DNA from 3 places in the Candidatus Thiodictyon syntrophicum genome. Region 3 is predicted to be linked to each of the others. Evidence: predicted binding sites of a transcription regulator. Region 3 holds the regulator's gene; each other region holds the start of a gene.
The links. Region 3 encodes FNR, which switches genes on or off when oxygen is low (the NO sensors DNR and NnrR bind a similar motif). Its sites were predicted from a motif close to TTGATNTANATCAA; they were not measured.
Positions count from the first base shown of each region.

Region 1 (3,272 bases), 300 kb from region 3:
GAAACCCAGATTGACGTTTATTTGGTTATATACTAATATATTAACAATTCCCGTGACCGACCCATCGAGGGTCCCGAAGTCGGGTTTAAGACAGACCGCGCCCGTCGGGCGTCATCCTCCACAACATACAGGCAAGCCGCAATGAGATATCTGCTTAAGATGAAGGAACTGACGATCAGCGAGCTGCTGTCGATCGCCATCGTGTTTACCGCACCGTTCCTGATCCTCTACAACATCGTGACCTGAGACCGCGCCGCGGAGCCCCCGGCTTCCAGCATCAGGTCCCGCTCCACCAGCCCCCTCGGTCCCCTGACGACCGATCCCGAGGCGCCCCGTCGCCGACATGCCGTCGGCCGGGGACCTCGTCGGCGATCCTCCCGCACCGCCCTGTTACCAGACAACGGCCATCCTGCGCGTCCAGACCCCAAGGCTGAGGTCGCCCCCCCGAAAATCCGGTCGGCCAAGGTGCGAGAGCAGTTGGTCAGTCGCTTGCCACCGACAATTCCGCTCGCTGCCATTCCGGCCAGCCGTCGCGCAAACGACGCGCGGAGAATCCCGCCTCACGCAGCCGCGCCACCGCCTCGAACGAGAGCACGCACCAGGGACCGCGGCAGTAGGCAACGACCTCGCGATCCGGCGGCAGGTCTTGGAGCCGCGCCTGCAATTGATCCAGCGGAATGTTCAACGCACCGGCCACATGGCCTTGGGCGTACTCCTCGGGCGGGCGCACATCGAGCACCGTCACGAGCCCGTCGCGCACCGATGTCACCTGGAACGCACTGCGCCTGGCCGACACCCTGGTCGACGACGGACAGGCGGTGCGCTGCTTCTTGATGAACGATGCGGTCGACCTGGCCCGCGATGCCTGCCGTCCGCCTGAGGGCTACGACCAGGATCTTTCGCAGATGCTCAAGTCCTTGATCGGACGCGGCGTGGTAGTGAAGGTTTGCGGCACTTGCATGACGCGCTGCGGCCTTTACAGGAACCATCCCTATTTCGACGGCGCCGAGCACTCGACCATGAAGGCGCTGGCGCAGTGGGTCATCGACAGCGACAGGGTTCTGACCTTCTGAACCCATCCCTGGGCAGGGCCGCAAGCCTGGTGACCCGGCCCTGCCCCTCACAGCCACCAACGCGACGGTGCGCGATGCCATCGCTGTCGTTGCTGCCCCCCTCCCCTCCCCTCCCCTCCCCTGCCACGCGTTCGACTCACGGATCGACGCGCACTCCACCATATATAAGTAATTTATCATTTAGCTAGATAATTAATTAAGTTAATGATTCATTACTTGCATAAGATCCACTCGTTTTTCCAATAGCTCGTGCGCGCACTATGAGAAATAGCCGATGGCGCCGTATTTGGCCATTCACCTGACCTGGCTCAACCCAATCCGGCAATTTTTTCTGCTAGTATCGACCCGCAACGGCACCGTAACGAAACGATCCACCGAACTGACCGCCGGACACCCGTCCGGGCGACCACCAACCACGAACGCGGAGGCGCCTATTGCCAACGATTGCGAATTGTCAATTACTGTGACTTTGGCCGGTCACCACTCACCGGGCACGGCGCCGACGGCGCCGCGAGCGCAGGCCCCGCCTGCCGACGCCCGGTGAGAACATACTAATATAAGACGAGGAGGAACTCCTATGGCCCACAACTCCACCCTTGGCGAACTGCTGCGCAGCCAAGGGGTCAGTCGTCGTGCCTTTCTCAAATTCTGCACCACCACCGCCTCGGTGATGGCCCTGCCGGCGACCCTGGTGCCGGTGATGGCGGACGCCCTGGAGCAGGTCCGGCGCCCGTCCGTGATTTGGCTCTCTTTTCAAGAGTGTACCGGCTGCACCGAGGCCCTGACCCGGTCCCATGCGCCGACGCTGGAGAACCTGATCTTCAACTTCATCTCGCTGGACTACCATCACGCCCTGCAGGCGGCCTCCGGTCGGGCGGCCGAGGCGGCGCGCGAGGAGGCGATGCGCGAGAACGCGGGAAAGTACCTGTTGCTGGTCGACGGCTCCATCCCGACGGTGAAGGCCTATTCAACCATCGCCGGCATCAGCAACCTGGACATGCTGATGGACTCCGCCCCCAATGCCGCCGCCATCATCGCCGTGGGCACCTGTGCCGCCTATGGCGGACTGCCGATGGCCGCCCCCAATCCGACCAGCGCGGTCAGCGTCTCGGACCTGATCAAGGACAAGCCGATCATCAATATCCCGGGCTGTCCGCCGATTCCGCTGGCGATGACCGGGGTGCTCGCCCATTACCTTACCCTGGGCACCCTGCCGGCGCTCGACGCGCTGGGCCGCCCGCTCGCCTTCTACGGCGACACCATCCACGACCGCTGTTACCGCCGACCTTTCTATGACCGCGGGCTCTTTGCCAAGACCTTCGATGACGAGGGGGCGCGCAAAGGCTGGTGCCTCTATAAGCTGGGCTGCAAGGGCCCGGTCGCCTACAACGCCTGTGCCAACGTGAAATGGAATCAGGGGGTGAGCTTCCCGATCCAGTCCGGTCACGGCTGCATCGGCTGCTGCGAGCCCGGTTTCTGGGACAACGGCGGGATCTATGAGTCCATCGCCCGCGGTCAGTTCGGCACCGGCCCGACGATGGGCGTCGCGGCCATGGTCGGTGCCGGCGTCGGTGCCGGGGCGGCCTTGGCCGCCCGTTCCAAGAAGGAGCAGGCCGCGGCCGCACACCGGGCCGCGGAATAGCAAGACGACTGAAACCAAGACAAAAATAAAGAATCCACAGGAGGATTCCCGCTATGAATCTGTTGGAGTTCGCGCGCGGCCCGGTGATCCACTGGGCACTCATCATCCTCGTGGCCGGCACCATCTGGCGCCTGCTCGGGGTTCTCATTCTGACCCGCGGGGCCGACCTGTCCCGGCCGCGGGATGCCTTCGGAAACTTCAAAGGCTATCGCACCGTGTTCAGCCGCGCCTGGCCCAGCGGTGAGTTCACCGTCGCCACCCGCTATCAGACGATCATGGCCTATTTCTTCCATTTCGCCACCCTGATCGTCGTCATCGGCATCACCCCGCACATCGAGTTCATCACCAGCCTGACCGGGTATTCCTGGCCCGCGCTGCCCAATGCCGTCGGGGTGGCCGTCGGCACCATCGCCCTGGTCTCGCTGATCGCCCTGATCGGTCGGCGCCTGTCCATGCCCAAGATCTATTGCTCCAACATCGGCGACTACGTCACCTGGGTCCTGGTCGCCACGCCCCTGATCACCGGACTCCTGGCCTTCGCCCACCTCGGGGCCCGC
Region 1 covers NZ_CP020370.1:4,532,001-4,535,272, forward strand. Annotated here, with positions in the region: gene THSYN_RS19020 (rhodanese-like domain-containing protein) at 482-796, opposite strand; gene THSYN_RS19025 (DsrE/DsrF/TusD sulfur relay family protein) at 678-1,073, shown strand; gene THSYN_RS19030 (hydrogenase small subunit) at 1,651-2,715, shown strand; gene THSYN_RS19035 (nitrate reductase) at 2,769-3,272, shown strand, end outside.
Region 1: a site for FNR is predicted at 1,372-1,385, ahead of THSYN_RS19030 (hydrogenase small subunit). Genes of this name have one in related genera too.

Region 2 (3,272 bases), 780 kb from region 3:
GACCGTCCACTCCATCAGGGCGGCCACCGGTCATGAGCGACGACCGCATGGGCATAGGCGAGGCAGGCCGTGATGTCGTCCGCCTCCAGACCGGGATAGTCGGCCAGGATGGCGTCGGTGGCCTCACCTTGCGCCAACAGCGACAGCACCATTTCCACTGAGATCCGCAGGTCGCGGATGATTGGTTTGCCGCCGAATACGTCGGGGCGCGCTGTGATTCGGTGCAACAGGTCGTCTCGGTTCATGGGCCGCTCCGGTCAAGTCGGTGAGTCTGCTGGTCGGATTATGCACCTGGGGCCGGGGACGCGGGGAATCTGCGCATGATGTGGGTCTCGACTTGCCCCTCCTGCGACCTGAGAGCACGGGGAACTTCCATGTTCCGGGGTGACGGACGGCGCCCCTGATCGGGTCAGCACCTGGGGCGCCTTCGCCGCGCGGTTCGGCGGCCTTGATCATAGCTCCGGCCACAGGCCTTTCGGCAACTCGTCGCGGCCTGGGGGCCGCTCCTACGGCGTAGCAGCGGCCGCCAGGCCGCGACGGAAGTCACCCTCGAGGTGGCCGGAATAATGATCGAGGCCGATTCGGCGACCCCTCAGGCGGCCATGGCCAACCGCAGATCGGCCTGCGCATCGGCCCCGGTCAGGCGCAGGTCATAGCGTTCCTGCAGGATCTTGAAGACGTTGGGCGTAATGAAGGCCGGCGGATTGGGCCCCAGCGTGATCCCGCGGATACCCAGATGCAGCATGGTCAGGAACACGGCGATGGCCTTCTGCTCGAACCAACTGATCACGAGCGTCAGCGGCAGGTCGTTGACGCCGCAGTTGAAGGCCTTGGCCAGGGCGGCGGCCACGGCGATGGCGCCATAGGCGTCGTTGCACTGGCCCATGTCCATCAGGCGCGGAAGGCCCAGGTGCTCGCCATAGTCGTGGTCGCGGATGCGAAACTTGCCGCAGCCGAGCGTCAGGATGAATGAATCCGGCGGGGTCGCCTGGGCGTAGTCGGTGAAGTAGTTGCGACCCTTCTCAGCCCCGTCGCAGCCGCCGATGACGAAGAAGCGGCTGATCTTGCCGGCCTTGACCGCATCGACGATGGCCTGGGCCTGATCCAGCAGGACGGTGCGGTGGAAGCCGATGGTGGATTCGCCGGTGATGTGCTCTGCACAGGGGGGGCCGGCCAGGGCGGCGGCGATCACCGGGGAGAAGTCGCCATCGGTCAGGCGCTGGCCATTGGGCACGGCGGTGGCACGGGTGGTGAAGAGCCGGCCGCTGTAGCTCTGCGGGGGGATCAGGACGCAGTTGGTGGTGCCGAGCACCGGCCCCGGGAAGGCGGCAAACTCGCGCTTCTGGTCCTGCCAGGCGCCGCCGTAGTGGCCCGCCAGGTTGGGATGCGCGGCGAACTTGGCGTACATGTGGGCCGGGAGCATCTCGCCGTGGGTGTAGACCTTGATCGGGGTCCCTTCGACCTGTTTGAGCAGGTCCCAGAGGTCCAGCAGGTCATGGCCGGTGACCAGGATGCCGGGGCCGGCCTGGGTGCCCTCCTTGACCTTGATGGGGGCCGGTTTGCCGAAGGTTTCGACATGGCCCTCGTCGAGCAGTTGCATCACCCGCAGGTTCATCTCCCCGCATTTGAGACACAGTTCCAGCAGCGACTCCGGATCGAAGTTGACGTTGGTCATGGTCGCGAACAGGGCCTCTTCGATGAAGGCGGAGACCGCCTCATCGTGCTTGCCCAGTCGGCGCGCGTGGTTGGCGTAGGCGGCCATGCCCTTGAGCCCGTAGAGCAGGGTTTCCTGCAATGACTGGACGTCAGCGTCCTTACCGCAGGTGCCGGGGGAATTGACGCAGGCGGTCTGACGAAAGGTCTGTTCGCATTGATTGCAGTGCATGGGGGATACTCTCTTGCCGGGAATCGGGTCAGGTACGCATACGGCGTCGCTGCCGGCCCTTGGGAACAGGGACCGGTGAGCGGCCGGCGCTCGACGAGGAGTATCGATGGGTGCGGGCGGGATGGCCTTGACGCGAATCAAATCCACCGGGGCGGGACTCTGGTAGGGGCGGCAGCGGACGGCGGCACGCGCCCGACCTCACCCGGGGCCGCGGCGGCCTTGGTCATCGCTCCGGTTCGCGGCGCTCGGTCCGCACAGCGGACCCTACGGACTCGCGACAGCGCGGTCCGCACAGCGGACCCTACGGGCGCGAAGTCTGCCTGTAGGGTCCGCTGTGCGGACCGAGCGACATGCCCGGCACCGGTTTGGTCAGCGGGTCCCCGCGCCGCTCAGACCTTGGCCCCAAGCGTCTGCTGGATGTTCTGCACAACGGCCGCATCAAGGCCGGTCTTCCTGGCCAGGTCGGCCAGGTAGGCCACTTCCTGGGGGGTGTCGACCTCGATCGCCAGGAGCGAGGCGGCATAGACCTGGGCGGCCACCTCCTGGTTGGGGATGGCGGCGGCGAAGGCGTCGAGATCCAGGGGCTGGCGCAGTTCCTTCATGATCCAGGCCTCCGTATCCCCGGTCATGCCGGCCTCCTTGAGCTTGCCGACGATGCGGGTGATCTCGTCCGCACTCACCTCCCCGTCCGCCTTGGCGGCGTTGATCATGCCCTTGATGACCAACTCCGCGGTGTTCGCCAGGACCTGGTGGTCCGCCGGGGTCTGCGCCGCCGTCATACCGACTGGGACCGCGCCGCCGCTGAACACCGGCGCCGACCCACCCTCGGCCCCCTGACCGGCATTGGTCAGGGCCTTGTAGGCGATGCCTGCGAGCATCGCCAGGGCCCCGCCCTTGATGGCACCGGAGACTGAACTGCCGCCGCCGCCCAACAGGGACCCGAGCACGGCGCCAAGACCGGCCGCCTGCGCGGGGTTCTGGGAGGCATTGCCCAGCGTGGTCTTGGCCTGTGCCAGCACCTTCTCCAGGATGCCGCCGGCCCCTCCCTGGCGGTTGACCATGTTACCGACATTGGCCTGCAGGTCTTTGAGGACATTGCCGACCCGCTCCCCGCCGGAGGGGGACATCGTGTTCTGGATGAAGGTACCGACGAGTTCGCTCAAGTTCGCCATCGATCGCTCCGCGCTGGTGGTTGGTGGTATCGCGCAGGGGAGATAGCGTCGTCGAAACCCCTTTTCCAGTGTTACCCGGAATGAAATTGCACCGGATCGCCGGGCGCGAGTCCCAGCACCCGGTCGGCCCGCCCCTGGTTGACCGCGATCTCGACCAGGCCCAGGGCGTTCTCGTACCAGAACGCCTGCCCGGGGGGCACCTCGCAGAAGGTGCG
Region 2 covers NZ_CP020370.1:5,606,521-5,609,792, forward strand. Annotated here, with positions in the region: gene THSYN_RS23765 (DUF433 domain-containing protein) at 15-245, opposite strand; gene hcp (hydroxylamine reductase) at 593-1,885, opposite strand; gene THSYN_RS23775 (tellurite resistance TerB family protein) at 2,275-3,057, opposite strand; gene THSYN_RS23780 (SAM hydrolase/SAM-dependent halogenase family protein) at 3,129-3,272, opposite strand, start outside.
Region 2: a site for FNR is predicted at 2,013-2,026, ahead of hcp (hydroxylamine reductase). Genes of this name have one in related genera too.

Region 3 (3,272 bases):
TCGACGCTGGCTGCCCAATCTGAACGACAACCCACTGCGGAGCATCCATCCTAATGCATTCTTTTGCCAAGCTGATCAGCGTCGCCGCCATCGTCGGCACCGCCGTCTTTGCCGCCAACCCCGCGCAGGCCTGGGGCGGCCCCGGCGGCGGCAACGGCTGGGGTAACGGCAACGGCAACGGCGTCGGTGACATGTGGAACGACATGCTGGGCGACGGTTCCGGTGATTTCAACATGAACATGAGCGGCCGCGGCAACGGCAACGGCCGTGGTTACGGCAACGGTCGCGGTTATGGCGACGGGCGCGGTTACGGCGACGGACGCGGTTACGGCGGCTACCCGGGCTACGGTGGTGGCTACCCGGGCTACGCCGCACCGGGTTACGGTTACGGCGCACCGGGTTATGCAGCCCCGGGCGGCGGCTACCCGGGCAACGGGGCGCCGGGCTACGGCCCTGGAGCACCCGGCTATGGAGCGCCTGGTTACGCGCCCCAGGCCAACGCCTACGGCGGCGGCTACCCCGGCTATGGCTACGGGGCCCCGACTGCCCCCTACGGTGCACCCCCGGCGCCGCCCGCCCCGCCGGTCGGCGAAGCCAGGTAAGACGTCCAAGGTCCTGAGGGACACCCCAGGCCGCGCCCCCCGGGCGCGGCCTTTTTTTTCGTCGTCGCACCCCCGGCGGCATCCGTGACTTGATCCAGATCAAGAATCGACCCAATATAGAGTATTGAGAAAAGCGGGGGATGTCGTCTTGAGTCAACCAACCATCATTTCCATCGAGACGATGCGGGTTGCGTGCAAGAGTTGCTCGCTCTCAACCCTCTGTCTGCCCATGGGGCTCTGCCCCCAAGACGTGGAGCGGCTCGAAGATATCGTCAAACACGCCCGGCCGCTGCACCGCGGGGACCTGCTGTTTCGCAGCGGTGATCGCTTCCGCTCGCTCTACGTGGTCAAGACCGGCTCGCTCAAGAGCTTCGCGCCCAGTCCGGAAGGCGGCGAGCAGGTGCTGGGCTTTCACCTGCCGGGTGAGGTCATCGGACTCGACGCCATCGACCGACGCACCCACAGTTGCTTCGCCAAGGTGCTGGAAACCTCCTCAATCTGCGAGGTCCCCTTCCAGCTACTGACGCAACTGACGGCGATCATCCCCGGCCTCCAGCATCACCTCTACCGACTGCTCAGCAAGGAGATCGGCCACGACACCGACATGCTCCTGCTGCTCGGCAAGAAGAACGCGGAAGAACGCCTGGCGGCCTTCCTGCTCGACATGTCCAAGCGGCTGCAACGGCGCGGGCTGTCGCCGACCGATTTTTATCTGAGCATGTCGCGCCACGAGATCGGCAACTATCTGGGGCTCGCGGTGGAGACGGTGAGCCGCATCTTTACCCGCTTCCAGGACGACCGCCTCCTGGGAGTGGAGCGCAAGCACATCGAGATCTTCGATCTGGACGCGCTGGCGACCCTGGCGGATGGTATGGGCACGATGCGGCAGCAGCAGCAGCGGACCTGAGGTATCAGGTTTCCCAAGTGACCCATGACGGACGCTACCAGGCCAACTTCACCAAGGGCGGACTCATGGTCCCGGAGAGCCGCCGCGTGGCCGAGCTCCTGCTCGCGGGCGTCGATGCGGCCGGCTGGAAGCAGGCCATCGAAGGGGACAACCTGCTGCGCAAGCGCTCGCCCACCACGGCATCGACCAAGGCCCTGCTGATCCGCGCCCGGCTGCGGACCATGACTGAGGGTTTATGGCGCCTGGTACGTGACGGCGACAGGCCGGTAGCGACCCAGGCGCTCTTCGCCGCAACCATCACCTACTCCCCCCTGGTCGGAGACTTTATGGACCTGGTCGTCCGCGACCTCTACCGGCGCTTCGAGGAACGGCTCAAGGCCCAGCACTGGGACCGCTATGTCGAGGACTGCCACACCCGCGACCCCCGCACACCTGACTGGTCCGCCGGGACCCTGACCAGCCTGCGCACCCGCGTCTTCGGCATGCTGACCGAGGCCGGTTACCTGTCCGACGCGCGCACCCGGACCCTGAGGCCCCTGACGGTCGCGCCGACGGTGGCGGGCTACCTCAGGACCCACGGCCGGGACTATGCCCTGCGCTGCATGGAGGTTGACCCCCGGGCGAGTTGAAGAACAGGAATTGTCCACAGATGAACACAGATGAAGAAACCAGCGAGGCTTCGGCAATCGATGACGAATAATCAACCCTTTAAGAATTCGTTTTTCTTATCTGTGTTCATCTGTGTCATCTGTGGACATCTTGAGGGCGAAGCATGAGCGGCGTCTTCAACCAACGTCTCGACCAGATCCTGGAGCGCGTCACCGCCGACGACTTCCTCCAAGGCAAGGGCCTGGGCAACGAGATCCCGTTCTACGCCTTCGACTATCCCGCCGAACGGGAGTTGGAGGTGCGCGGGCACCTCGCCTTCCTCCTCACCCAGATCCCCAAGCGTCGGCCCAGCTTGCGCTTCACGCACATCAACCTGTTCGACCTGATCATCCGCCACCTGAAGGACCGCGGGTTTTATGACAAGGCCCTGGCCCTCCACCAGAAGCAAGGTGATGCGGCGCTACGCAAGGCGCTCGCCGCACCGCTGGACGCGGGCAAGCTGGCGGCCGTGCTCGCCACCGAGGTCAAGCCCGCGCAACAGGACCTGGTGCTCGTCTCCGGAGTCGGCGCAGCCTACCCCTTGCTGCGCACCCACAACCTGCTGAACAATCTCCACCACCGCATGGGCAGCACGCCGCTCGTGCTGTTCTACCCCGGCGACTACGACGGTCAATCCCTGCGGCTGTTCGGCACCTTACAGGACAAACCCTATTACCGCGCCTTCAGGCTCGTGAGCTGATCCACAGATTCACCGGATGAAGAATGGTCCACAGATGACACAGATTGACACAGATGAAGAAATCAGCGAGGCTGCCGCAGCCGATAACGAATCATCGATCCTCCGAGATCATTTCTTTTCTTATCTGTGTTCATCTGTGTCATCTGTGGACAACTCTTCCGATCAGCCGGATGAAGAATATCCATAGATGACACAGATTAACACAGATGAGGAAATCAGCGCGGCGGCGGCCGATAACGAATCATCGATCCTCCAAGATCATTCCTTATTATTATCTGTGTTCATCTGTGTCATCTGTGGACAACTCTTCCGATCAGCCGGATGAAGAATATCCACAGATAACACAGATGAACACAGATGAAGAAATCAGCGAGGCGGCGGCAGTTGATAATGAATCATCGATCCTCCAAGATCA
Region 3 covers NZ_CP020370.1:4,829,837-4,833,108, forward strand. Annotated here, with positions in the region: gene THSYN_RS20395 (sulfur globule family protein) at 54-602, shown strand; gene fnr (fumarate/nitrate reduction transcriptional regulator Fnr) at 751-1,509, shown strand; gene THSYN_RS20405 (DUF1819 family protein) at 1,527-2,138, shown strand; gene THSYN_RS20410 (DUF1788 domain-containing protein) at 2,282-2,857, shown strand; gene THSYN_RS34180 (hypothetical protein) at 3,205-3,272, shown strand, end outside.